Regions from separate parts of the Azoarcus sp. DD4 genome, predicted to be linked through region 2. Evidence: predicted binding sites of a transcription regulator. Region 2 holds the regulator's gene; each other region holds the start of a gene.
The links. Region 2 encodes sigma-54, which starts transcription at its own class of promoters, with help from an activator protein. Its sites were predicted from a motif close to TGGCACGCTTNCTGCTNA; they were not measured.

Region 1 (7,862 bases), 900 kb from region 2:
CATCGTGCCCATTGCGCCGATCAGCACCACCAGCACCACCAGCAGGCTGGTCCGCACCGTGGCGTGGGTGTGGCCGGCGGCCGCGAGCGTGTCGTTGAGCGTGGCCGCCTCGTGGGCCTGGATGGCTTCGACGAGCTTGTCTAGGCCGCCGGCAAAGGTGCGGTCCATGCCGCGCACCGCCTTGTCGACCGCCTTGCCGGTTTCGGGGTCGTTGGCATCGAAGCGCTTCAGCGCTTCGCGGTAGCGCTGCCCCATCTGCCGGTGCTCGGCGAGCAGGGCGCCGATGTCGATCCCGGGCAGGGCTTCACGGGCATAGGGCTGCACCTTGGCCAGTTCCTGCTGCACCAGCGCTTCCTCGTGCTCGAAGCCCTTCAGGTGGCGCTCGTAGGTGGCGGCATCGTTACCGCGGATCAGCACGTTCTTCCACTCCTGCACCTGGGTCTTGAAGGCCGCCTGCGCGCGGCCGACCGCGACCAGCGAGGATTCGCCGGCCTTGATGCGGGCGAAGGAGTCGGCCATGGCGAGGTTGAAGCCGGACAGCTCGAACAGCGCGTACAGGCCGATGGCCAGCATGCCGGCCGAGCCGAGCAGGGAAAGCAGGATGAGACGGGCCTTGACGGTCATGGGAGCGGTCCTGAGAGAGTTCGTTGTGTCCTCAACGGCCATCGTTGTCGTGGCTTGAGCGCGAATCAGCCCGATGCTACCGGAAGTCGTCTCCGCGACGCCGGCCGGAATCGCCCCCGGTCGAGCTGGCAAATTAATGTCAATTGAATATATATTGACACGTCATTTACTCCGAAGGATGAATCATGCAGTTGCCTCCGCACATGCACAAACCTACTGGCGCCTTCATCGGGGCTTCGTGGGCAGCCTTGTTCATCGGCGCGCTCACCTATCTCGTCGGTCTCTGGAATGCCGACATGCAGCTCAACGAAAAGGGCTATTACTTCACCGTCCTGATGTATGGCTTGTTCGCCGCGGTGTCCTTACAGAAGACGGTGCGCGACCGGCTCGAAGGTACACCGACAACCGGGATCTACCACGGGCTGTGCTGGCTGTCCTTCATGCTGGCGGTACTGCTGCTGGCCATCGGCCTGTGGAACGCGACGCTGGCGTCGAGCGAAAAGGGCTTCTATGCGATGTCCTTCCTCCTGAGCCTGTTCGCGGCGATTGCCGTCCAGAAGAACGTGCGCGACGTCGCCCGCCTGAACGACGGTGCGCCGTCGGGCCTGGTCGGCGACGACGCCGGCGCCTAGGCCCATGCATCGTCACGTTCACAGATGAAACGAGCGATGGCGGCCGAGCCCCGCGAAGGGAGGCCGCTATCGCGCTACTACGAGAATCAGCTCGCCAGCGCGCGCATCTCGGCGATGAGGTCGGCCTTGCCCTCGAAGCCGATGCCGGGCAGCTCGGGCATCTCGATATGGCTGTCGACCACCTTGACGCCGTCGGGGAAGCCGCCGTAAGGCTGGAACAGGTCGGGGTAGGACTCGTTGCCGCCGAGGCCGAGGCCGGCGGCAATGTTGAGCGACATCTGGTGGCCGCCGTGGGGAATGCAACGGCTGGGCGACCAGCCGTTGTCCTTCAGCATCTCCAGCGTGCGCAGGTATTCGACCAGGCCGTAGGACAGCGCGCAGTCGAACTGCAGCCAGTCGCGGTCGGGGCGCATGCCGCCGTAGCGGATCAGGTTGCGCGCGTCCTGCATCGAGAACAGGTTCTCGCCGGTGGCCATCGGGCCTGCGTAGTGGTTCGCCAGTTCGGCCTGCAGCGCATAGTCCAGCGGGTCGCCGGCCTCCTCGTACCAGAACAGGTCGTACTGCGACAGCGCCTTGGCGTAGTCGATCGCGGTGGGCAGGTCGAAGCGGCCGTTGGCATCCACCGCCAGCTTGCAGCCCGCGGGCAGGATGGAAAGAATGGCCTCGATGCGGCGCAGGTCCTCGGCGAGCGGGGCGCCGCCTATCTTCTTCTTGACCACCTTGTAGCCGCGGTCCAGGTAGCCGCGCATCTCGTTCTTCAGCGCTTCCAGATCCTGCCCCGGGTGGTAGTAGCCGCCGGCGGCATAGACGAACACCTTGCGATCGGGCGTACCGGTGCCGTACTGCTCGGCCAGCAGCTGGTAGAGCGGCTTGCCGGCGATCTTCGCCACCGCGTCCCATACCGCCATGTCGATGGTGCCCACGGCCACCGAGCGCTCGCCGTGGCCGCCGGGCTTCTCGTTGGTCATCATCGTCGCCCAGATCCTGTGCGGATCGAGGTTGTCGCCGGCATCGTTGATCAGGGATTCCGGTGCGGCTTCGAGCAGGCGCGGGCGGAAGCGCTCGCGGATCAGGCTGCCCTGGCCGTAGCGGCCGTTGGAGTTGAAGCCGTAGCCGATCACCGGCTTGCCGTCGCGGATCACGTCGGTGACCACCGCCACCAGGCTCAGCGTCATCTTGCTGAAGTCGATGTAGGCGTTGCGGATGTTGGACTTGATCGGCTTGGTGACTTCACGGATGTCGATGATTTTCATGGGGCTTTCCTCCTTGGGGGCGCTGCAAGCGGCAGCGAACGGAGCGAAGCTTATTGAATTCCAGAAGACGTAGAATCGATAAGAATTAAAATCATTAGGTCGAAAAAGTTAAAAATGGACGCTCCTTCCGAACTCGCCTTCTTCCTGCTGCTCGCCGACAAGGGTTCCTTCACCGCCGCCGCGCGCGAACTCAACCTGACGCCGCCAGCGGTCAGCAAGCGGCTGGCGCAGATCGAGCAGCGCCTCGGCGTGCGCCTGCTCAACCGCAGCACGCGGCGGGTGAGCCTCACCGACGAGGGCGAGCTTTACCTCGAACACGCGCGCCGCATCCTTGCCGACATCGAGGATATGGAAGCCTCGCTGGGCAATCGGCGCGCCGCGCCCAAGGGCCTGCTGCGGGTCAACGCCACGCTCGGCTTCGGCCGCACCACGATCGCGCCCATCGTGTCCGCCTTCGCGCGCCAGCATCCGGAAGTGGAGGTGCAGTTGCAGCTCACCGACGCGCCCATCGACCTCGTCGCCACCGGCTTCGACCTCGCGATCCGCTTCGGCGAACTGCCGGACAGCCGCCTGTCGGCGCGCAAGCTGATGAGCAACCGCCGCTTCCTGTGCGCCTCGCCGGCCTATCTCGAAACGCACGGTGCGCCGCAGACACCGGCCGAACTCACCCGCCACGCCTGCATCCTTCACCGCCAGAACGACGACGCCTACGGCATCTGGCGGCTGTCGAGCGGCCGCCATGTGGAGACGGTGAAGGTGCGCGGCACGCTGTCCTCCAACGACGGCGATGTGGTGCTGGGCTGGGCGCTGGACGGCCACGGCATCCTCATCCGCTCGGAATGGGATCTGGCGAAGTACCTGGAAAGCGGCCGCTTGCGCGCGGTACTGCCGGACTACACCCTGCCCACCGCCGACCTCTACGCGGTGTATCCGGCGCGCCGCAACCAGCCGGCACGGGTGCGTGCCTTCATCGATTTCCTGCTGGACCGCTTTGCGCCGTCTGCGCCGGAGCGGAGCGGGCAATTGTCGAGCGTGTGACATTGCCGCGGCGTCGACCTACCGCCGGCGGCTTTGCATGAGTTCAATGGAATCAGCGGCTTGGAGGAAGGTGCTGCGACGATGCCGGTTGGCACTCATCGTGCTTTGGAGATTGTGAAAATCCCCGACAGAGGAGTCTCTCCCATGCAACAGAGTCCAGCCCCGATCACCCGTGATGCCGCCTTGCGCGTGGCGCTGGCGGCGCGGGCCATGCCCGGCATCACCCTGCCGCAACTGATCGACGTGTTGCAGAACCGCATCGGCAGCGACCAGATCGACGTCGACGAGCTGCGCACCGTGACCGTCACCGATCTCAAGACCGCTTTCGCCAGCGCCGACGGCGAGGAAGACGGCGAGGACATCGGCATCGGCCTGGAAGCGATGAAGCTGGCAGTGCGCATCCTCTGGGGTGACGCCGACGGCGAGGTGCTGCCGCCGGTGCAGCCCTACGAGGAAGGCGACATGCCGGGCTCGGTGCGGGTGGCGCTCGCGTCAGACAGCGGCGAGGCGCTCAATGGCCATTTCGGTTCCTGTGTGCGCTACCTGGTCTACCAGGTGTCGACCACCGAAGCCCGCCTGGTCGGCATCCGCGACGCGCTCGAGGCCGATTTCGCCGAAGACAAGAACGGTTTCCGCGTCCAGCTCATCTCCGACTGCCATGTGCTCTACGTGGTCTCGGTCGGCGGTCCGGCCGCGGCCAAGGTCATCAAGGGCGGCATCTACCCGATCAAGCGCATCGAGGGCGGCGAGGCCGCGGTGGTGCTGGCCGAGTTCCAGCACATGATGACCGACTCGCCGCCGCCCTGGCTGGCCAAGATCCTCGGTGTTGCTGCCGGCCAGCGCCTGAAGAACTACAACGCCGAACTGGTCGAAGAATAGGAGGATGCCGTGGCCGACAAGGATTACCACGCCATCATCACCGACCTGATCGCCAATGCGATCAAGACCTCCAAGGTGGCGGGCGAGAACGGTCGCATCACCCGCCTGGTCGCGGGCAGCATCGGGCGCTTTGCCGCGGAGTTGAAGGTCGGCAAACAGGAGGACGAGGCCCAGGCGCTGATAGAGCATGCGCGCGAACTGCTGGATGCCGGCGATGGTGCGGAGATCGTGCCGGCGCTGACCGCCGCGGTGGCTGCAATGGCGGCGACGCGCTGAGTTTCGGCACCGCTTTCGTGGCCGGGGCGGTGGCGGAGGGCTAGAATCGCGCCCTGCCATCGCCCCGGAACCCCCATGGAAGACCGCCTGGAACGCCTCGAAGCCAAGCAGATGCTGGCCGAAGACCAGCTCGACGAACTCAATCGCACCGTCTACCGCCAGCAGCAGCAGATCGATCTGTTGCAGCAGCAGCTACGCCAGCTCGCCCAGCAGGTGCAGTCCGCCCAGCCGGCCGCGCGCCTGCGCCCGGAAGACGAGATCCCGCCGCACTACTAGGCGCGAAGCGCCTCTCAGACCGTCGGCCGCGAGGCGTAGAACTGCAGCTTCTGCGCCGGTACGTGCTGGTGCAGATGGGCGACGTGCGGTTTGAGCTTGCCCACCACATGCATTTCGCAGCGCTTGCAGTCGAAGCGCAAGGTCAGCTTTTCCTTGCCGTTCATCAGCGTCATCGGCTCGGGCCGGATGCCTTTCACTTCCTTCGGACACAGGTTGAAGCTGTAGCGCAGGCAGTGCTTGGTGATCATCAGCGAGACTTCGTCGGTCTCTTCGTTGGCCTCGTAGGCCGCTTCGATCAGGCTGACGCCGTGCTTCGCATAGAAGGCGCGCGCCTTGTCGTTGAGCACGTTGGCGAGATAGGACAGCGCATCCTGCGGGTAGGGCGCCGGCGGTTCGACCGCCGCGGCGCGCGGTGGGCGCGGATGGGCGGCGAGGCGCGCGCTTTCGAGCTTGTCGCAGGCTTCGCGGCGCAGGCCGTTCACCATGGAGGCGGGGATGAAGGGCGCGCCGGCCACGTCCAGCCGGAGTTCGCCGACGGTGAAGATGGTGTTGCCCAGCTTGGCGAGGTTGTCGCGCAGGCCGGCAAGGGCGCGTTCCACGTTCTGCGCCGGTTCGCGCACACAGGTCACGGTGACGTCGACCTGCACGCCGTCTTCGTCGGTGAGGCCGAGGCCGTAGCCGTCGGCGGTGTCGTACAGGCGCAGATCCACCCGGACCCGGCGCTCGGCGGATTTCTTCTCCAGCAGCCGTTCGAAGGCGTGGTCGTGATTGCGGAAGACCGCGGTGCCGGGCACCAGGTCGGCCGGTAGCGCGTCGGACGGGAACAGCCGGTCTGTGCCGTCGGCGAGCTGCTCGGCGGTGTTGATGCGCAGGCCGACGAGGTCGCCCTTGGGGTTGTAGTAGGCCAGCCCGTCGCCGTTGTGGATGGGCTCGGTACGCTCGACGTCGAAGAACCTGCGCTGGCGGCTGTCGATCTTGGTCACCCGGCCTATGGCCTCGCCGACGAACTTGGGCGACTCGAAGGCCTCGATGCCGTGCTGGCGTTCGTTGGCGAAGTAGTCGGTGTAGCCGCGGTTGAAGGTTTTTTCCGGGCGCGGCGTGAACAGGAACTGGCTGCGCCCGGACGAGGCGCGGCTGTACTCGCCGTCGGCGCCGTCGATCAGTTCGTCGATCAGCTGGCGGTAGTGAGCGGTGATGTTCTTGACGTAGGAGAGGTCCTTGTAGCGGCCCTCGATCTTGAACGAGCTGATCCCGGCGTCGGCCAGCGCGCGCAGGTTGGCGCTCTGGTTGTTGTCCTTCATCGACAGCATGTGCTGGTCGCTGGCGACGATGTTGCCGTCCTTGTCGGCGAGGTCGTAGGGCAGCCGGCAGGCCTGCGAGCACTCGCCGCGGTTGGCGCTGCGCCCGGTGTGGGCGTGGCTGATGTAGCACTGGCCGCTGTAGGCCACGCACAGCGCGCCGTGCACGAAGTATTCGAGCTGGCAATCGGTGGCGGCGGCGATCTGCTGCACCTGCTTGAGGCTGAGTTCGCGCGCCAGCACGATCTGCGAGAAGCCGACGTCCTGCAGGAAACGCGCCTTGGCGGCGTCGCGGATGTCGGTCTGGGTGCTGGCGTGCAGCTGGATGGGCGGCAGGTCCAGTTCCAGCAGGCCCATGTCCTGCACGATCAGCGCGTCGGCGCCGGCCTCATATACCTGCCACACCAGCTGGCGGGCGGCTTCGAGTTCGTCGTCGCGCAGGATGGTGTTGAGCGCGACGAAGATCTTCGCGTGGTAGCGGTGGGCGTGCGCGCACAGGCGGGCGATGTCGGCCACGGTGTTCTCCGCCGCCGAGCGCGCGCCGAAGGACGGCCCGCCGATGTAGACGGCGTCGGCACCGTGGTTGATGGCCTCGATGCCGATATCGGCGGTCTTGGCGGGGGCGAGTAGTTCGAGGACCTTGCGGTTGTGGCTCATGGCTGCGGCGTGTTGCGTCGGGGCTGGGCAAGTCATTGATCGAAAAAGGGCTTATCGGGTGCTGCCGCCCTTTTTTTGGGTGCGCAATGATACCGCTTAAGCGTCCGCTCCGGACGAGTGCCTTGCGCCCGTCAGCCAGCGCTGCGGCAAGAGGCGTAGCAGCGGCAGTGCGGCCAGCACGCCGATGGCGTCGGCGAGCCAGTCCCAGGGGTCGCCGACGCGAAATGCGGTGAAGGACTGCGCCACTTCCATCGCCGCGCCGTAGAGCATCAGGCCGACGACGATGGCGGCCGGGCGCGAGCGCCAGGCCGCCAGGCCGGACACGGCCAGCGCGCAGAACAGCAGGGCATGCTCGACCTTGTCCTGCCACGAGAACAGCACCACGATGTCCGGCGCCGGTTGCACCGCCAGCCAGAATATCGCCGCCAGTGCCAAGCCATAGGCCGCACGCAGCAGGGTGAGGAAGGTGGGAGGGCACGCGGCGGATGTCTGGGGCATGGCGGTCGAAAATCCAGTGGAATGGCTCGGGCTTGAACCCGGCAGCGCCTGTCGGTGTCCTCAACAGGTCGCCGGGGCGTCGTCCGCCCGGATTCTTCAGGAGATTGCCGATGTCCGCCACCCCGCTGTCCCTTTCCGCTCTCACCCTGACGGCCGCGCTGTTAGGCGGGACGCTCGCCCTGCCCCTGTCGGCGAGGGCCGACGCGGTGTCGCAGAGCGAGGCCGGGCCGATCCGCATCACCGAGGTCGCACGCGGGCTGGAAAACCCGTGGGCGCTGGCCTTCCTGCCCGATGGCCGGCTGCTGGTGACCGAGCGGCCGGGGCGGATGCGCATCGTCTCGGCCAGCGGCGAGCTGTCGCCACCGATCGCCGGCGTGCCCGCGGTGCATGCGCGCGGCCAGGGCGGCCTGCTCGACGTGGTGCTGGCGCCC
Region 2 (7,862 bases):
AGCATGCGGCGGCTGTAGGGGAAGTCGGTCATGAACACGTCGGCACGGCCGGATTCCACTTCCTGTTCGCGCGCATGCGGCGAGGCGAGCACCTGCAATTGCGCATGGCGCAGTTTCTCCCGCATCACCGGCTCGTGCAGCGTGCCCTTCGCGACCGCGACGACGACGCCGGGCTGGTCGATGTCGTCCCAGCTGCGGATGCGGCGGTTGCTGCGGGTGGTGATGGCGTAGATGTCGCTCGCGAGGTGCGGCGAGGTGAAGCGCAGCTTTTCTGCGCGCTGGGCGGTGATGCCGATGGCAAACATCGCCACATCGCAACGGTCGCCGAGAACATCGCCGATGAGGCTGGCGAAGGAGCTGTCGATGAACTCGACGCGGACGCCGAGATCGCGTGCCAGCTCGCGTGCCAGGTCGATGTCGATGCCGGTCAGCTCCTGCGTGCGCGGGTTGCGATAGGAAATGCCGTAATAGTCCGGCCAGACGCAGACCTTGAGCAGGCGCTCGCCGACAATGCGGTCCAGCCTGCTGGCCGGCTCCGCCGCAGTGGCGCCGTGGAGCAGCATCAGGCTGCAAAACAGACTCAGTGCGAGGCGGGCGAACGGGCGCATGAATAATTCGAAAGTAATAGTTAAGCCCGTCTTGATGGAATCGGGCTCATATCGTCTGGATCAATAGCCGGCGCAGCATCGCTAATGCCGCCGATAAGGTCGGGTCATTATTACATAAGCTCAATTGAATCAAGGCCGCATCTGCTGCCTCGACGAGGAAAAGCTCACGTTCAGCCGAGAAACATCCGGTACGCCGGATTGGCGGTCTCTGCCGCGTATTCGTAACCCAGGCGCTCGAGGAATGCCTCGAAGGCGGACTTGTCTTCCGGTGGTACCTGCATGCCCACCAGCACGCGGCCGAAGTCGGCGCCGTGGTTGCGATAATGGAACATGCTGATGTTCCAGTCCGAGCGGAGGTTGGACAGGAAGTTGAGCAGGGCGCCAGGCCGCTCGGGAAAGATGAAGCGGTACACCAGTTCGTTCGCGACCTGCGGCGCCCGCCCGCCGACCATGTAGCGGACGTGGGACTTGGCGAGTTCGTCGTCGGTGAGGTCGATGGCCGGCAGATCGTGCTCGCCGAGCATGTCGACCAGGCGGCTTGCTTCCTCGCGGCTGCGTACGCTGACGCCGACGAAGATATGGGCGCGTTCGGCGTCAGCGTAGCGATAGTTGAACTCGGTGATGTCGCGGTTGCCCAGCACGTTGATGAACTTGCGGAACGAGCCGGGCTGTTCCGGGATGGTGACCGCCAGCACCGCCTCGCGCTGCTCGCCGAGTTCGGCGCGTTCGGCGACGAAGCGCAGGCGGTCGAAGTTCATGTTGGCGCCGGACGCGACGGCGACCAGGTGCTGGTCGTGCAGCTGGTGGCGCTTGGCGTACTCCTTGGCGCCTGCGATCGCGAGTGCGCCGGACGGCTCGAGGATGGAGCGGGTATCCTCGAAGACGTCCTTGATCGCGGCGCAGATGGCATCGTTGTCGACCACGATCATCTCGTCGACATACTGCTGGCAGAGACGGAAGGTCTCGGAGCCGACCTGCTTGACGGCGGTGCCGTCGGCAAACAGTGCGACCTGGTCGAGGGTGACGCGCTCGCCGCGGGCGAGCGACTGCGTCATCGCCTCGGCGCCGTCCGACTCGACGCCGATGATGCGGGTTTCCGGCCGCAGGCGCTTCACATAGGCGGCGATGCCGGCGATCAGGCCGCCGCCGCCGACCGCACAGAAGATGGCGTGGATGGGTTTGGGGTGGGCGCGGAGGATCTCCATGCCTATCGTGCCCTGGCCGGCGATCACGTCCGGATCGTCATAGGGATGGACGAAGGTGAGTTTCTCCGCCTGCTCGAGCTCCAGCGCATGGGCGTATGCATCGGAGTAGGATTCGCCCGCCAGCACCACCTCGCCGCCGCGATTGCGGACTGCGTCGATCTTGATCTGCGGGGTGGTGGTCGGCATTACGATCACTGCTCGCACGCCCAGCTTTTGAGCCGACAGCGCGACACCCTGGGCGTGGTTGCCGGCGGAGGCGCAGATCACGCCGCGTTTGAGTGCCTGCGGCGAAAGTTGGGCCATCTTGTTGTAGGCGCCGCGCAGCTTGAAGCTGAACACCGGCTGCATGTCCTCGCGCTTCAGGTAGATCCGGTTGCCGCAGCGCGCCGACAGGTTGGTCGCCAGATCCAGTGGCGTTTCCACCGCAAGATCATAGACTTGGGCGTTGAGGATGCGTTCCAGGTAATCGGGGGCGGCGGGGGTCATGGCGGGCGGCGTCGGGCGGCAAAGGGGACGAGGTTAGCAGCCGACGCCGCGCTGCGGCAAGGGCGCCGGGCCGTCTCGAGCATGCTGCCACCCCTCGGGGACGTTTCGTGTCAGGCGGCCGAGGCGCTCAGGGCGTGTCGCCGTCGCCGTGCAGCATCCGGCTCTGGCGATCGATGAATTCCTGGGTGGAATCGACCCCGCGCAGCTGCAGGATGGTGGAGCGCACCGCCGCTTCGAGCAGCACCGCGAGGTTGCGGCCGGCGGCGACCGGCAGCGTGACGCGCGGTGTCGGCACGCCGAGGATGTTCTGCACTTCCTGCTGGACCGGCAACCGGTTGGGATCGTCCTGGCCGGGCTGGCGCCGCTCGAGGTGACAGATCAGCCGCAGGCGCATCTTCCGCCGGCAGGCGGTCTCGCCGAAGATGGTGCGGATATTGAGGATGCCGAGGCCGCGGACTTCGATGAAATCCTTCAGCAACTCGGGGCAGCGGCCTTCGAGCACCGTCGGCGCGATGCGCGAGAATTCGACGATGTCGTCGGCCACCAGGCCGTGGCCGCGCGAGATCAGCTCCAGCGCCAGCTCCGACTTGCCGGCACCGGAGTTGCCGGTGATGAACACGCCGATCCCGAGCACGTCCATGAACACGCCGTGCAGCGAGATCTTCTCGGCGAGCTGGCGCGACAGGTAGAGGCGCAGCTGGTCGATGACGCTGGCCGAAGGGTGGGGCGTGGAGAACAGCGCGACGTTGTGCGCGTTGCACACGCCGTGCACGATGTTCGGCGTCTCGCAGCCGTCGGCGATGATGATGGCCGGTGGCCGTGCCGACAGGATGCCGTTGAGGTGGTGGGCGACTTTCTCGCGCGACTGGCGGCGCGCCCATTCGAGTTCGGCGGCGCCGAGGATCTGCAGCCGGGTGGGGTGGATCAGGTTGAGGTGGCCGACGAGGTCGGCCGGCCAGATGCGTTCCTCGGCAACGGAGAGCACCGCATCGAGCGGTCCGCTGACGTGGGTCAGCTGCAGCCGCTGGCCTTGATCCTCATACAGCCGCGCGACGCTGGTCTGCCGCATCGGGCCCCCAGTTGGCGAACAGCGCGTGGATGGAGGCGGCGTCGGGGGCGTTCAGCAACTGCTCGCGGAAAGCGCGCTCGCTGAACATCTGCGCCAGTTCCGAGAGTAATTGCAGATGGGCCTCGTTGGCCTGTTCCGGTACCAGCAGGACGAACAGCAGGTTGACCGGACGACCGTCGGGGGCGTCGAACTGCACCGGCGTCGACAGGCGCAGGAAGGCGCCCGCGGCTTCCTTCAGGCCCTTGATGCGGCCATGCGGAATGGCGATGCCCTGGCCCAGACCGGTGGAGCCGAGTCGTTCGCGGGAGAACAGACTGTCGAATACAGTGCTGCGGGCAATGCCCTGATTGTTTTCGAACAGCAGGCCGGCATGCTCGAAAACCCGCTTCTTGCTGCTGGCATCGAGGTCGACCACCACGTTGGAGAGTGGCAGGAGTTGGGCTATCAGGCTCATGCGCTGGAAAGCTTGCGCGGCGCCGGCGACGCTGGCACCGCGGGATGGCGGTCTGGCGATCGGGGGTGCGGGCAGGCGCGTCGTGAAAACGCGCGGATTATACCCACACCCTAGATCGGACGACGTAATGAAAAGATCACGCTTCGGGGCTTTGGTGCTTGAGCGCGTCGTGGTTGTGATCGGCCACCTTCTGCTTGTACTTCTGCACCTGGCGATCGAGCTTGTCGGTCATGCTGTCGATGGCGGCGTAGAGGTTGGCATCGTCGCTCTCGACGTAGATGTCCTTGCCGCGCACGTGTACGGTGACCTCGGCTTTTTGCTTCAGCTTCTCCACCGAGAGAATCACGTTCACGCTGGTGACGTTGTCGAAATGAGCGATGACGCGGTCCAGCTTCGTCATCACGTATTCGCGGATGGCCGGCGTGACTTCGACGTGATGCCCGGTGATGTTGAGATTCATGATGACTCCTCTTTCAGATCGTTTTGCGCAGACTGACCGGCGGGATATTGAGTGACTCGCGGTACTTGGCGATGGTACGCCTTGCCACCACGATACCCTGCTGGCCCAATAATTCGGCAATCCTGGCGTCGGACAGGGGTTTTTTCCTGTCCTCGGCATCGACCAGCTGGCGAATCAGCGCGCGAATCGCCGTGGAAGAGGCCGCGCCACCGGTGTCGGTGGCGACATGGCTGCCGAAGAAATACTTGAGTTCGAACACGCCGCGCGGGGTCGCCATGAACTTCTGCGTGGTGACGCGCGACACAGTGGATTCGTGCAATTCGAGCTGGTCCGCGATCTCCCTGAGCGTGAGCGGCCGCATCGCCACCTCCCCATGATCGAAGAACTGCCGCTGCTGGTCAACGATGGCCTGGGAGACGCGCAGGATGGTGTCGAAGCGCTGCTGCACGTTCTTGATCAGCCAGCGCGCCTCCTGCAACTGGCTGGTCAGGCCGCCGCCCTGGCCGCGGTTCTGCTGCAGGATGCTGGCGTAGAGCTGGTTGATGCGCAGGCGCGGCATCGCCTCGGGGTTGAGCTGCACCGTCCAGCGGCCGCGCTGCTTGCGGACCACCACGTCGGGCAGCACGTAGCGGGTTTCTTCCACCGAGTGCTGGGCGCCCGGATGCGGGTCCAGGCGGCAGATCAGGGCATGGGCCGCGCGCAGGGCGTCGTCGTCGCAGCCGGTGAGCTTCTTGAGCTTGGCGAAATTGCGCTCGGCGAGCAGTTCGAGATGCTGGCTGACGATTTCCAGCGCCAAGTTGCGCACCGGGTTGGCCGGCATCGCCTGCAGTTGCAGCGCCAGGCATTCCTGCGGGGTGCGTGCGCCTATGCCGGCGGGCTCCAGGCTCTGCACGTGGCGCAATGCGATGCTCAGGTCGTCGAGTTCGACGTCGAGCTCCGGCGGCAGGAGTTCGAGCAGTTCTTCGAGCTCCTGGTGTAGGTAGCCGTCGTCGTCCAGTGCCTCGATCAGAAAGCGCACCAGGGAGCGATCACGGTCGGACAGCGGCGACAGGGCGACTTGCTGGTCGAGATGGTCGCGCAGCGAGATGCCGGCAGCCTGGAATTCCTGGAAGTCGACGTCGTCGTCATCGTCGCGGTTGCCGCTCGAACCGCTGCCGCTGCCCGACCAGTCCATGCCTTCCTCGAAGCTGGCGGAGTCGCTGTTCTCGGAGCGTGGTTCGTGCTCGGGAGCCGCATCGCCGGGGCCATCGCCGGTCGACGTGCTCTGGGTGGCACCGGAGGGCGCGATCGAAGCCTGGAAATCGTGACCGCCGTCGGGCTCCTCGCGCTCCAGCATCGGGTTCTCGAGCAGGAAGCGCTCGATCTCGGTGTTGAGCTCCAGCGTGGAGAGCTGCAGCAGCTTGATGGACTGCTGCAGCTGCGGCGTCAGCGTGAGGTGCTGGGAGAGCTTGAGTTGTAGCGTGGGCTTCATGGTGGGCGGCGGTCAGAGACGGAAGTGCTCGCCGAGATATACCTGGCGGACTTGCTCGTTGTCGATGATTTCCCGCGGCTGGCCACTGGCCAGGACGCGCCCTTCGCTGATGATGGCGGCGCGGTCGCAGATGCCCAGGGTTTCGCGCACGTTGTGGTCGGTGATCAGCACACCGATGCCGCGTTCCTTGAGGAAGCGGATGATCTTCTGGATGTCGAGCACCGCAATGGGGTCGACACCGGCGAAGGGTTCGTCGAGCAGGATTAGACGCGGATCGGTGGCGAGCGCGCGCGCGATCTCGCAGCGGCGGCGCTCGCCACCGGACAGTGAAATCGCGGTGCTGTTGCGCAGGTGGGCGATGCCGAGTTCCTCGAGCAGTTCTTCCAGGCGCTCTGCCACGCGGCCGCTGTCGAGGCCGCGCAGTTCGAGCACCGCCTGGATGTTCTCCGCCACCGTGAGCTTGCGGAACACGCTCATTTCCTGTGGCAGGTAGGACAGGCCGAGGCGGGCGCGTTCGTGGATGGGCAGGTGGGTGAGGCGGGCGTCTTCGAGCAGGATCTCGCCGCCATCGGCCCGCACCAGACCGACGATCATGTAGAAACAGGTGGTCTTGCCGGCGCCGTTGGGGCCGAGCAGGCCGACGACCTCGCCCGCGTCGACTTCGAAGCCGACGTCGTGCACCACGGTGCGCGCCTTGTAGCGCTTTTGAAGTCCGGTGACCTTAAGCAGACTCATCGGGGCTTTCTTTCAGTATTTTGCGGATCAGGTCGGAAGCGAAGCCCCGGCTTTGCAGGAAGCGGGCCTGTCGCGCCCATTTGCGTGCATCGCCCGGGGCGCTGCCGAACTTCGCCTGCCACACCGCGCGGGCGCGATCGAGTTCGGAATCGCCGCACTCGGCGGCCAGTGCCTCGTCTATCGTCTCGGCGGCGACGCCGCGCCGGGTGAGTTCGCGGCGCAGGCGGGCGGCGCCGAAACGTCCGGCCTTGCCGCGCACCCAGGCGCCGGCGAAGCGGGTGTCGGAGAGCAGGCCGAGTTCGCTCATCCGACCGAGTACTTCGTCCACTTCCTCCGCATCGCCGTGGGCGGCCAGCTTGCGCGCCAGTTCGCTGCGGGAATGCTCCCGCCGCGCCAGATGGCGGATCGCTCGTTCGCGCAGGCTGGGTTCGCCCATGGTCGTGTGACCCGAAGTCAGGCCTCGGCCGCCGCCGGCAGGATGCCGTCGACCGGCATTTCCTTGAGGCCGAGGGCGACGCGGACCTTGTTCTCGATCTCGCGCGCCAGTGCCGGGTTGGCGCGCAGGAATTCGCGAGCGTTGTCCTTGCCCTGGCCGATCTTGTCGCCGTTGTAGGCGTACCAGGCGCCGGACTTGTCGACGATCTTGTGATCCACGCCGAGGTCGATGATCTCACCCTCGCGCGACACGCCTTCGCCGTAGAGGATGTCGAAGTGCGCTTCCTTGAACGGCGGCGACACCTTGTTCTTGACGACCTTGACCTTGGTTTCCGAGCCGACCACTTCGTCGCCGCGCTTGATCGTGCCGGTGCGGCGGATGTCCATGCGCACCGAGGCGTAGAACTTGAGCGCGTTGCCGCCGGTGGTGGTTTCCGGGTTGCCGAACATCACACCGATCTTCATGCGGATCTGGTTGATGAAGATCACCAGGGTGTTGGTGCGCTTGATGTTGGCGGTGAGCTTGCGCAGCGCCTGGCTCATCAGGCGGGCCTGCAGGCCGGGCAGCTGGTCGCCCATCTCGCCTTCGATTTCGGCCTTGGGCGTGAGCGCGGCGACCGAGTCGATGACGACGACGTCGACACCGCCCGAGCGCACCAGCATGTCGGCGATTTCGAGCGCCTGTTCGCCGGTGTCAGGCTGCGAGATCAGCAGGTCGGTGATGTTCACGCCGAGCTTTTCGGCATAGCCGACGTCGAGCGCGTGCTCGGCGTCGATGAAGGCCGCGGTGCCGCCCAGCTTCTGCATTTCGGCGACGACCTGCAGCGTGAGCGTGGTCTTGCCGGAGGATTCAGGACCGTAGATCTCGACCACGCGGCCGCGCGGCAGGCCGCCGAGGCCGAGCGCGATGTCGAGCCCGAGCGAGCCGGTGGAAACGGT
Region 3 (7,862 bases), 480 kb from region 2:
GACGCCACCCGGCGCGAGCTCAAGCTGGCCGACGTGCTCGACAGCCTGGACGAGAACGCGCTCATCCTGGTGCTCGACGGCGTGCAGGATCCGCACAATCTGGGCGCCTGCCTGCGGGTGGCCGACGCCGCCGGTGCGCATGCGGTGATCGCGCCCAAGGATAGGGCGGTCGGGCTCAATGCCACCGCGGTCAAGGTGGCGAGCGGGGCTGCCGACACCGTGCCCTATATCACCGTTACCAACCTGGCGCGGGCCTTGCGCGAGATGCAGGAGGCGGGCATCTGGGTGGTGGGAGCTGCCGGCGAGGCAGAAAAATCGCTCTACGAGGTCGACCAGAAGGGGCCGGTGGCCTGGGTGCTGGGGGCCGAGGGCGATGGTCTGCGCCGGCTGACGCGCGAGACCTGCGACGAGCTGGCCCGCATTCCCATGCACGGTAGTGTCGAGAGTCTCAACGTCTCGGTGGCTAGCGGCATCTGCCTGTTCGAGGCACGCCGCCAGCGCGACTGAGCGCCACAAAAGTGGCATGCGGGACGGCGTGTGCGGCCAGGCGCACGCGTCTTGCTTGCCGCAGTCAAAGTAGTCATCGAAACAGGAAGGCGATGGACGTGCATCGACAGCGAGGTCGAGGATGAAATCTGCGCTGAGTTTTCTGGTCGCGGCCAAGCGCTGCGAAATCCACGGGCTGGAGCAGCTCGAAGTCACCTGCGGGCTGGTAAAGCAGGTCGGGGAGCTGATCCACATGCTGCAGAAAGAGCGCGGCGCATCCAATGTGTTTCTCGCCTCGCGCGGCAGCCGCTTCGGCGAGCAGCGCGCGGAGCACGTGGCGGCCAGCGTCGCGGTCGAGGCAGCGGTGCGCGAGCTGTTCGAACGGCTTGCCACCGATTCTGCCCGCATGGCTGGCGGCATGCGCCTCTTCAGCCGCATCGCCTATGTGCTGCACGGACTCAACACCTTGCCTGAACTGCGCAGGCGTGTCGCCCAGCACCAGATCACGGCCGAACTGTCCACCCGCAGCTTCAGCGAGTTGATCGCCGGCCTGCTGGCGGTGGTGTTCGAGGCGGCCGACACGGCTGTCGATCCGGCCATTTCGCGCGCGCTGGTTGCGCTCTTCAACTTCATGCAGGGCAAGGAACTGGCCGGCCAGGAGCGTGCGGTCGGCGCCGCCGCCTTCGCCGCCGGGCGGCTGGAGGCCGGCGAGCAGCAGCGCATGCTCCATCTGATCGACGGTCAGGAGCGCTGCTTCCAGCTCTTCGTCGAATTTGCCGATCCCACACTACGCACCATCTGGCGCAACGCCCAGACCACGCCCGAAATCGCCGAACTTGAACGCATGCGCCGCATCGCCACGACCACGGCGGCGGGCAAACCGGTGCCGGACAGCAGCGACCGCTGGTTCGAGTGCGCCACGGCCCGCATCGACGTGATGCGCCAGGTCGAGGACTGTGCGACCAACGCGCTGCTGCAGTTGTGCGAAACCAAGCTCGCCGCCGTGCGTGCGGATCTCGACAGCCATACCCGCGTGCTCGACACGCTGACTGCGGCCGGGGGGGATGCGCTGCCGCCCGCCACGCTGGAGGCCCTGCTCCAGCAGGCCGGTGCCGGCCTGGCCGCGGTGCCGCCGGCGCCGCCGGGCGGTCTGCCTGCTGGCGACGGCCTCGGGCCGCAACTCGGCCGCTCCGTGCTGGAGCTGATGCAGGCGCAGTCGCAGCGTCTGCAGACCATGAGCGACGAACTCAATACCGTGCGCGCCGCGCTCAACGAGCGCAAGCTGGTGGAGCGTGCCAAGGGGCTGCTGATGGCCAGCCGCGGGTTGAGCGAGGAAGAGGCCTACAAGCTGCTGCGTCAGACCGCCATGAACCAGAACCGTCGCCTGGTCGAGGTCGCCGAGGCCACGCTCGCACTCGCCGACGTGTTGCGCCCCGAGTAAATCCCCTCTTGCCGCACTGGCTTTGTGCGGCACGTCTGCCTATTGCACTGCAGCAGTGCGCATTCGCGCATTCGCTGCAGGCCGCAAACCGCACAGATCTGGCGCAAACCCGCATTTCCAGCGGTTTTCCGAAGCTGGCACGCTTGCTGCTAATCCCTTGGTAAGCCGAACCAACGACGGTTCGGCGTTCGATATCTGACGAACACTGGACAACGGCGTCCATTTCCTTACTGCACCAGTTGTAGCAAGGAGATGGGCGCCTTTTTGTTTTTGGACTTCGCCAAGGAGCGCGAGATGACCAAGCAGACCATCAAGACCCCCGAACTGTCCCGCCGGGGATTCCTCAAGGCCGGCGCCGCTGCCGGTACCGCCACGCTGCTGTCCGGGCTGTTCCCGGGGGGCGTGTGGGCGGCGGGTTCCGACGCGCCGGAGAAGAAGGAAATCAAGGTCGGCTTCATCCCGCTCACCGACTGCTCGTCGGTGGTGATGGCCGCGACGCAGAAGTTCGACGAGAAGTACGGCATCAAGATCATTCCGAGCAAGGAAGCGAGTTGGGCAGCGGTGCGCGACAAGCTGGTGTCCGGCGAGCTCGATGCGGCGCACGTGCTCTACGGCCTGGTCTATGGCGTGCATCTCGGCATCGGCGGCCCGAAGAAGGACATGGCGGTGCTGATGACGCTCAACAACAACGGCCAGGCGATCACGCTCTCCAACCAGATGAAGGAGAAGGGGGCGACCGACGGTGCCTCGCTGAAAAAGGTGGTCGCCGCCAGCGCGCCGGGCACCTACACCTTTGCCCAGACCTTCCCGACCGGCACCCACGCGATGTGGCTGTATTACTGGTTGGCCGCCAACGGCATCCACCCCTTCCAGGACGTCAAGTCCATCGTGGTGCCGCCGCCGCAGATGGTGGCCAATGCGCGCGTCGGCAACATGCACGGCTACTGTGTGGGCGAGCCCTGGAACCAGCGCGCCATCGTCGACAACGTCGGCTTCACCGCGGTCACCACCCAGGACATCTGGACCGACCATCCGGAAAAGGTGCTCGGCACCACCGGTGATTGGGTGGCCAAGAACCCCAACAGTGCCCGCGCGCTCACCGCCGCGGTGCTGGAGGCCTCGCGCTGGATCGACGCCTCGATCGCCAACCGCCGTACCACTGCGGAAACCGTGGCGGCGCGCTCTTACGTCAATACCGACATGGACGTCATCCTCGGCCGCATGCTCGGCCGCTACGAAAACGGCCTCGGCAAGACCTGGGATGATCCCAATTTCATGAAGTTCTTCAACGACGGCGCGGTGACCTTCCCTTACCTGTCGGACGGCATGTGGTTCCTCACCCAGCACCGCCGCTGGGGTCTGATCGACAAGGATCCGGATTACCTCGGGGTGGCCAAGGCGGTCAACCGTATCGACATCTACAAGCAGGCCGCCACTGCCGCTGGCGTGTCCCTGCCCAAGAGCGAGATGCGCAGCAGCAAGCTGATCGATGGCGTGGTGTGGGACGGCAAGGATCCGGCGAAGTACGCCGGCAGCTTCAAGGTGAAGGTCTGAGCGAACCCGGCGCCGCACCGCCCCGGCACGCCGGCCCCTTCGGGGGCGACCGTGGAGCGGGCGGGGGCACAACGAATGTAAGGAGCGAATGATGGCGACTGCAACTGTGACGATGGATGGTGCGTCGGGCGTGGCGCCCGCCGCCGAAGGTGTCGATGCCCCCGCTGCGCGCAGCACCGCGGTGCGGAGTGAAAAGGTGACGGAGAAGGCTGTGGAGCAAATCGTGAAGCCGGCCGCCGCACCAGCGGCCAAGAACCCCGGCAGGGTGGGCGAGTGGTTGCAGGCGTTGCTGCGCGCGGTGTTGCCGCCAGTGATCGGCATGGCCCTGCTGATCGGTCTGTGGCACCTCGGCACGCTCAACGGCGGCGGCATTCCCAGCCCGGCCAAGACCTGGCAGGCGGCGGTGGCGCTGTTCTCCGACCCCTTCTATCGCGAAGGCCCCAACGACCAGGGCATAGGCTGGAACGTGCTGGCCTCGCTGCAGCGCGTCGGCATCGGCTTCGGCATCGCCGCGCTGGTTGGCATTCCGGCGGGCTTCATGCTCGGCCGCTTCGCGGTGCTGTCGCAGATGATGAACCCCATCATCAGCCTGCTGCGTCCGGTGAGTCCGCTGGCCTGGCTACCGATCGGCCTGCTGGTGTTCCAGCGTGCCGACCCGGCCGCGACCTGGACCATCTTCATCTGCTCGATCTGGCCGATGATCATGAACACCGCCCAGGGCGTGACGCGCATTCCGCAGGACTATCTCAACGTCGCCCGCGTGCTCAACCTGTCCGAGTGGAAGATCTTCACCAAGATCCTGTTCCCGGCGGTGCTGCCCTACATGCTTACCGGCATCCGCCTCTCCATCGGCACCGCCTGGCTGGTGATCGTGGCCGCGGAAATGCTCACCGGCGGCGTCGGTATCGGCTTCTGGGTGTGGGACGAATGGAACAATCTCAAGGTTGAGCACATCATCATCGCCATTTTCGTGATCGGCATCGTCGGTCTCATCCTGGAGCAGGCGCTGATGCTGATCGCGCGCCGCTTCAACTACGAAAGCCGCTAACGGGCCACTGAGGAGTCACGGTCATGAGCAAGAAAATCGTCCAGATCGAAAACGTCGGCCAGACGTTCGAGACCAAGAAGGGCAAGTTCACCGCGCTGCGTGAGATCGACCTCGACATCTTCGAAGGTGAGAGCGTCTCGCTGATCGGCCACTCGGGCTGCGGCAAGTCCACCCTGCTCAACCTCATCGCCGGCCTCACCCGGCCGACTTCCGGGGTGATGCTGTGCGACGGTCGCGAGATCGCCGGCCCCGGCCCCGAGCGCGCGGTGGTGTTCCAGAACCACTCGCTGCTGCCCTGGCTGACCTGCTTCGACAACGTCTACCTGGCAGTGGAGCGGGTGTTCTCCAGCAAGGAAGGCAAGGCCAAGCTCAAGCAGCGCACCCACGACGCGCTGGCGCTGGTCGGCCTGACGCACGCCGAGAACAAGTACCCGCACGAAATCTCCGGCGGCATGAAGCAGCGTGTCGGCATCGCCCGCGCGCTGTCGATGCAGCCGCGCATCCTGCTGATGGACGAGCCCTTCGGCGCACTCGACGCGCTCACCCGCGCCAACCTGCAGGACGAGCTGATGAAAATCCTCGCCGCGACCAAGGCCACCATGGTGATGGTCACCCACGACGTCGACGAGGCGGTGCTGCTGTCCGACCGCGTGGTGATGCTCACCAACGGTCCGGCGGCCACCATCGGCGAGATCCTGGAAGTCGGCCTGGAGCGCCCGCGCGACCGCCTGGCGCTGGCGCACGACCCGCATTTCGCCGAATGTCGCGCGGCCATCATGGAGTTCCTCTACCAGAAGCAGTTGCGCGTCGCCGCGTAAGCGCAGGCGGAGGCCGGCTCCCGGGCCGCCACCGGGCGCCGGCGATCAGGCGCTTCCAGGCGCGCACGCGCCCGGCGCAACGGCCTTCCGCCCGACTACAATCGAAAGCTCGATACCTCGCGGGAGAAGGGCATGAGCTTTGGAGACATCGTCGGACGGATGCTGCAGCAGGGCATGACCAGCCAGAGCCGGACACGCCTGGAGCACAGTATGGGGCCGCAGGGCCTGGGCGGCGTGCCGGGTTTGGGCGACTTGCTCGGCGCGGTGCTTGGCGGTCAGGGGGCGGGCCGTGCGGGCGGTGGCGGCCTCGCCGACATCCTCGGTGGCGCGCTCGGCGGTCAGGCGCCGCGTGCTTCCGGCGCCGGGCTGGGCGATCTGCTGGGTAGTGTGCTTGGCGGGGCGACGCCGGGTGGCACCGGTGGGCTGGGTGACGTCCTCGGCAGCGTCCTGGGCGGCGGTCGTGCTAGCCAAACCGGCGGCAGCAATCCCCTCGGCGGCGCGGGCATGACCATCCTCGCGACCATCGCCATGGCCGCGCTCAAGAACTGGACCCGGTCGGGTAATGGCGCGCTGGGCCTGACGGCTGCCGCACCGGAGGAAATGGCGGCGCTCACCGCGCCGGAGACCGGGCAAGTCGTGCTGCAGGCCATGCTCTGCGCGGCAAAAGCCGATGGCGCGGTCGACGAAGCCGAGATCCAGCGCATCGTCGGGGAAATCGACGACGACGGCGTCAGCCCGGCGGAGAAGGAATTCCTGTTCGCCGAACTGCGCAAACCGCTCGACCTGCAGGCCCTGGTCGCAGCGGTACCCGACCAGGCGGTGGCGGCGCAGGTCTATGGCGCGTCCTTGCTGGCGATAGATCTCGACACCGAGGCCGAGGTCGCCTACCTGCGCCAGTTGTCTGCGGCCCTCGGCCTCGATTCCGCTACCGTCGCACGGCTGCACGCGCTGACCGGCGCGCCCGCGATCTGAACAAGGGCCGGTTCGGCGCCGCCACTCCGGCAGGCGCTGACCGGTGCCGTCATGTTCGCGATGCTGTCGACGGATTACGGCTGCACCTCGAACCCTCCGGGCAAGTCGGAAATCCCCGCCTGTTTCTGCCGGGATGGGGCGCATCCGTCCTCCTTCGTCGCGGCGGACGGGCCGTGGAAGCACGATGTGCGATGTTGTGGTGCAGCATCCTGGTACATGCACCAGTGCGGTGCCGGCAAGCCGGCGTGGCGCGACTCATCTATTCCCGCAGATTCAAGTAAACATCGATAAATCAATCGCTTGATCAATTTCGCTCCGGCTGGCACCGCTCTTGCATTAGATCGGGTATAGGCCGGGGCAACGAGGCTCCGGCGCAGTGCTGATGTATGGCATGCGGACAACGGCGTCCGTCGTTCAACCGGGTCGGAAGACCTGGAAAACGACGCGATGCCGTTTTTTTTCGCCTTACGTTTTTGTAGTGGAGAGTTCGATCATGGCCAAGGTGTTACTCGTCGGAGCCGGCCCGGGTGCTGCAGACTTGCTGACCCTGCGTGCGGCCCGCGCCATTGGTGAGGCCGATGTGCTGCTTGCCGATGCGCTGGTCACGGATGAAGTGTTGGCGCTGGCCAAGCCGAGCGCCCGGGTGCTGCGCGTGGGCAAGCGCGGAGGCATGAAATCGACGGCGCAGGATTTCATCCACCGTGTGATGGCGCGTTATGCACGGCGTGGGCTGACGGTGGCGCGGGTCAAGGGCGGTGATCCCTTCCTGTTCGGCCGCGGCGGCGAGGAGGCCGAATATCTCGAAGCGCTCGGCATCGACGTCGAGGTGGTGCCCGGTCTGACCTCGGGCATCGCGGTGCCGGCGGCGGTCGGCATTCCGGTCACCCACCGTGCTTACACCCACGGCGTCACCCTGGTCACCGGCACCGCCGGCGACGGCCGCGACGAACCCAACTGGGCGGCGCTCGCCAAGTGCGGCACCACGCTGGTGATCTACATGGGCCTGGGCCGCCTGCTCAACATCGTCGCCCGCCTGATCGCCGCCGGCATGCCGCCCGACACCCCGGCCGCCGCGATCGCTTCCGGCACGCTGCCCGGCCAGCGCCACGTCAAGGGCACGCTCGCGGACCTCCCCAACCGTGTCATCGCCGAAGGCCTGTCCTCGCCGGCCATCATCGTCGTCGGCGAAGTCGCCGCGCTCGCCCGGGTCCAGGATCTGGGCATCGACGAAGCGGCCGCCCGCGTCCTCGCCGCCTGAAGGAGAGCATCATGCGCAAACAGAAACTCGTCATGGTCGGCAACGGCATGGCCGGCGTGAAGACCCTGGAAGAGCTGCTCAAGCACGCCCCCGACGTGTTCGACATCACCGTGTTCGGCGCCGAGCCACACGGCAACTACAACCGCATCCTGCTGTCGCCGGTGCTGGCGGGCGAGATGAGCCTGCCCGACATCATGCTCAACGACATGGACTGGTACCGCGACAACGGCATCACCCTGCATGCCGGCCGCCGCGTGGTCGAGATCGATCGCGCCCGTCGCGTGG

Region 1: the regulator sigma-54 is predicted to act here: its motif matches at 3,637-3,654, upstream of CJ010_RS07640 (dinitrogenase iron-molybdenum cofactor biosynthesis protein).
Region 3: the regulator sigma-54 is predicted to act here: its motif matches at 2,063-2,080, upstream of CJ010_RS05675 (CmpA/NrtA family ABC transporter substrate-binding protein).

The regions. Positions count from the first base shown of each region.
Region 1 is NZ_CP022958.1:1,606,800-1,614,661, forward strand. Features, by position in the region: gene CJ010_RS07620 (methyl-accepting chemotaxis protein) at 1-624, opposite strand, end outside; gene yiaA (inner membrane protein YiaA) at 828-1,256, shown strand; gene CJ010_RS07630 (mandelate racemase/muconate lactonizing enzyme family protein) at 1,343-2,509, opposite strand; gene CJ010_RS07635 (LysR substrate-binding domain-containing protein) at 2,624-3,547, shown strand; gene CJ010_RS07640 (dinitrogenase iron-molybdenum cofactor biosynthesis protein) at 3,692-4,426, shown strand; gene CJ010_RS07645 (hypothetical protein) at 4,436-4,702, shown strand; gene CJ010_RS07650 (SlyX family protein) at 4,778-4,978, shown strand; gene CJ010_RS07655 (U32 family peptidase) at 4,993-6,933, opposite strand; gene CJ010_RS07660 (VanZ family protein) at 7,030-7,431, opposite strand; gene CJ010_RS07665 (PQQ-dependent sugar dehydrogenase) at 7,542-7,862, shown strand, end outside.
Region 2 is NZ_CP022958.1:710,151-718,012, forward strand. Features, by position in the region: gene CJ010_RS03400 (ABC transporter substrate-binding protein) at 1-608, opposite strand, end outside; gene ilvA (threonine ammonia-lyase, biosynthetic) at 779-2,299, opposite strand; gene hprK (HPr(Ser) kinase/phosphatase) at 2,427-3,368, opposite strand; gene ptsN (PTS IIA-like nitrogen regulatory protein PtsN) at 3,337-3,822, opposite strand; gene hpf (ribosome hibernation-promoting factor, HPF/YfiA family) at 3,959-4,282, opposite strand; gene CJ010_RS03425 (RNA polymerase factor sigma-54) at 4,296-5,753, opposite strand; gene lptB (LPS export ABC transporter ATP-binding protein) at 5,766-6,488, opposite strand; gene recX (recombination regulator RecX) at 6,475-6,924, opposite strand; gene recA (recombinase RecA) at 6,942-7,862, opposite strand, start outside.
Region 3 is NZ_CP022958.1:1,186,112-1,193,973, forward strand. Features, by position in the region: gene rlmB (23S rRNA (guanosine(2251)-2'-O)-methyltransferase RlmB) at 1-507, shown strand, start outside; gene CJ010_RS05670 (nitrate regulatory protein) at 629-1,927, shown strand; gene CJ010_RS05675 (CmpA/NrtA family ABC transporter substrate-binding protein) at 2,222-3,481, shown strand; gene ntrB (nitrate ABC transporter permease) at 3,573-4,529, shown strand; gene CJ010_RS05685 (ABC transporter ATP-binding protein) at 4,553-5,347, shown strand; gene CJ010_RS05690 (tellurite resistance TerB family protein) at 5,480-6,319, shown strand; gene cobA (uroporphyrinogen-III C-methyltransferase) at 6,813-7,577, shown strand; gene nirB (nitrite reductase large subunit NirB) at 7,589-7,862, shown strand, end outside.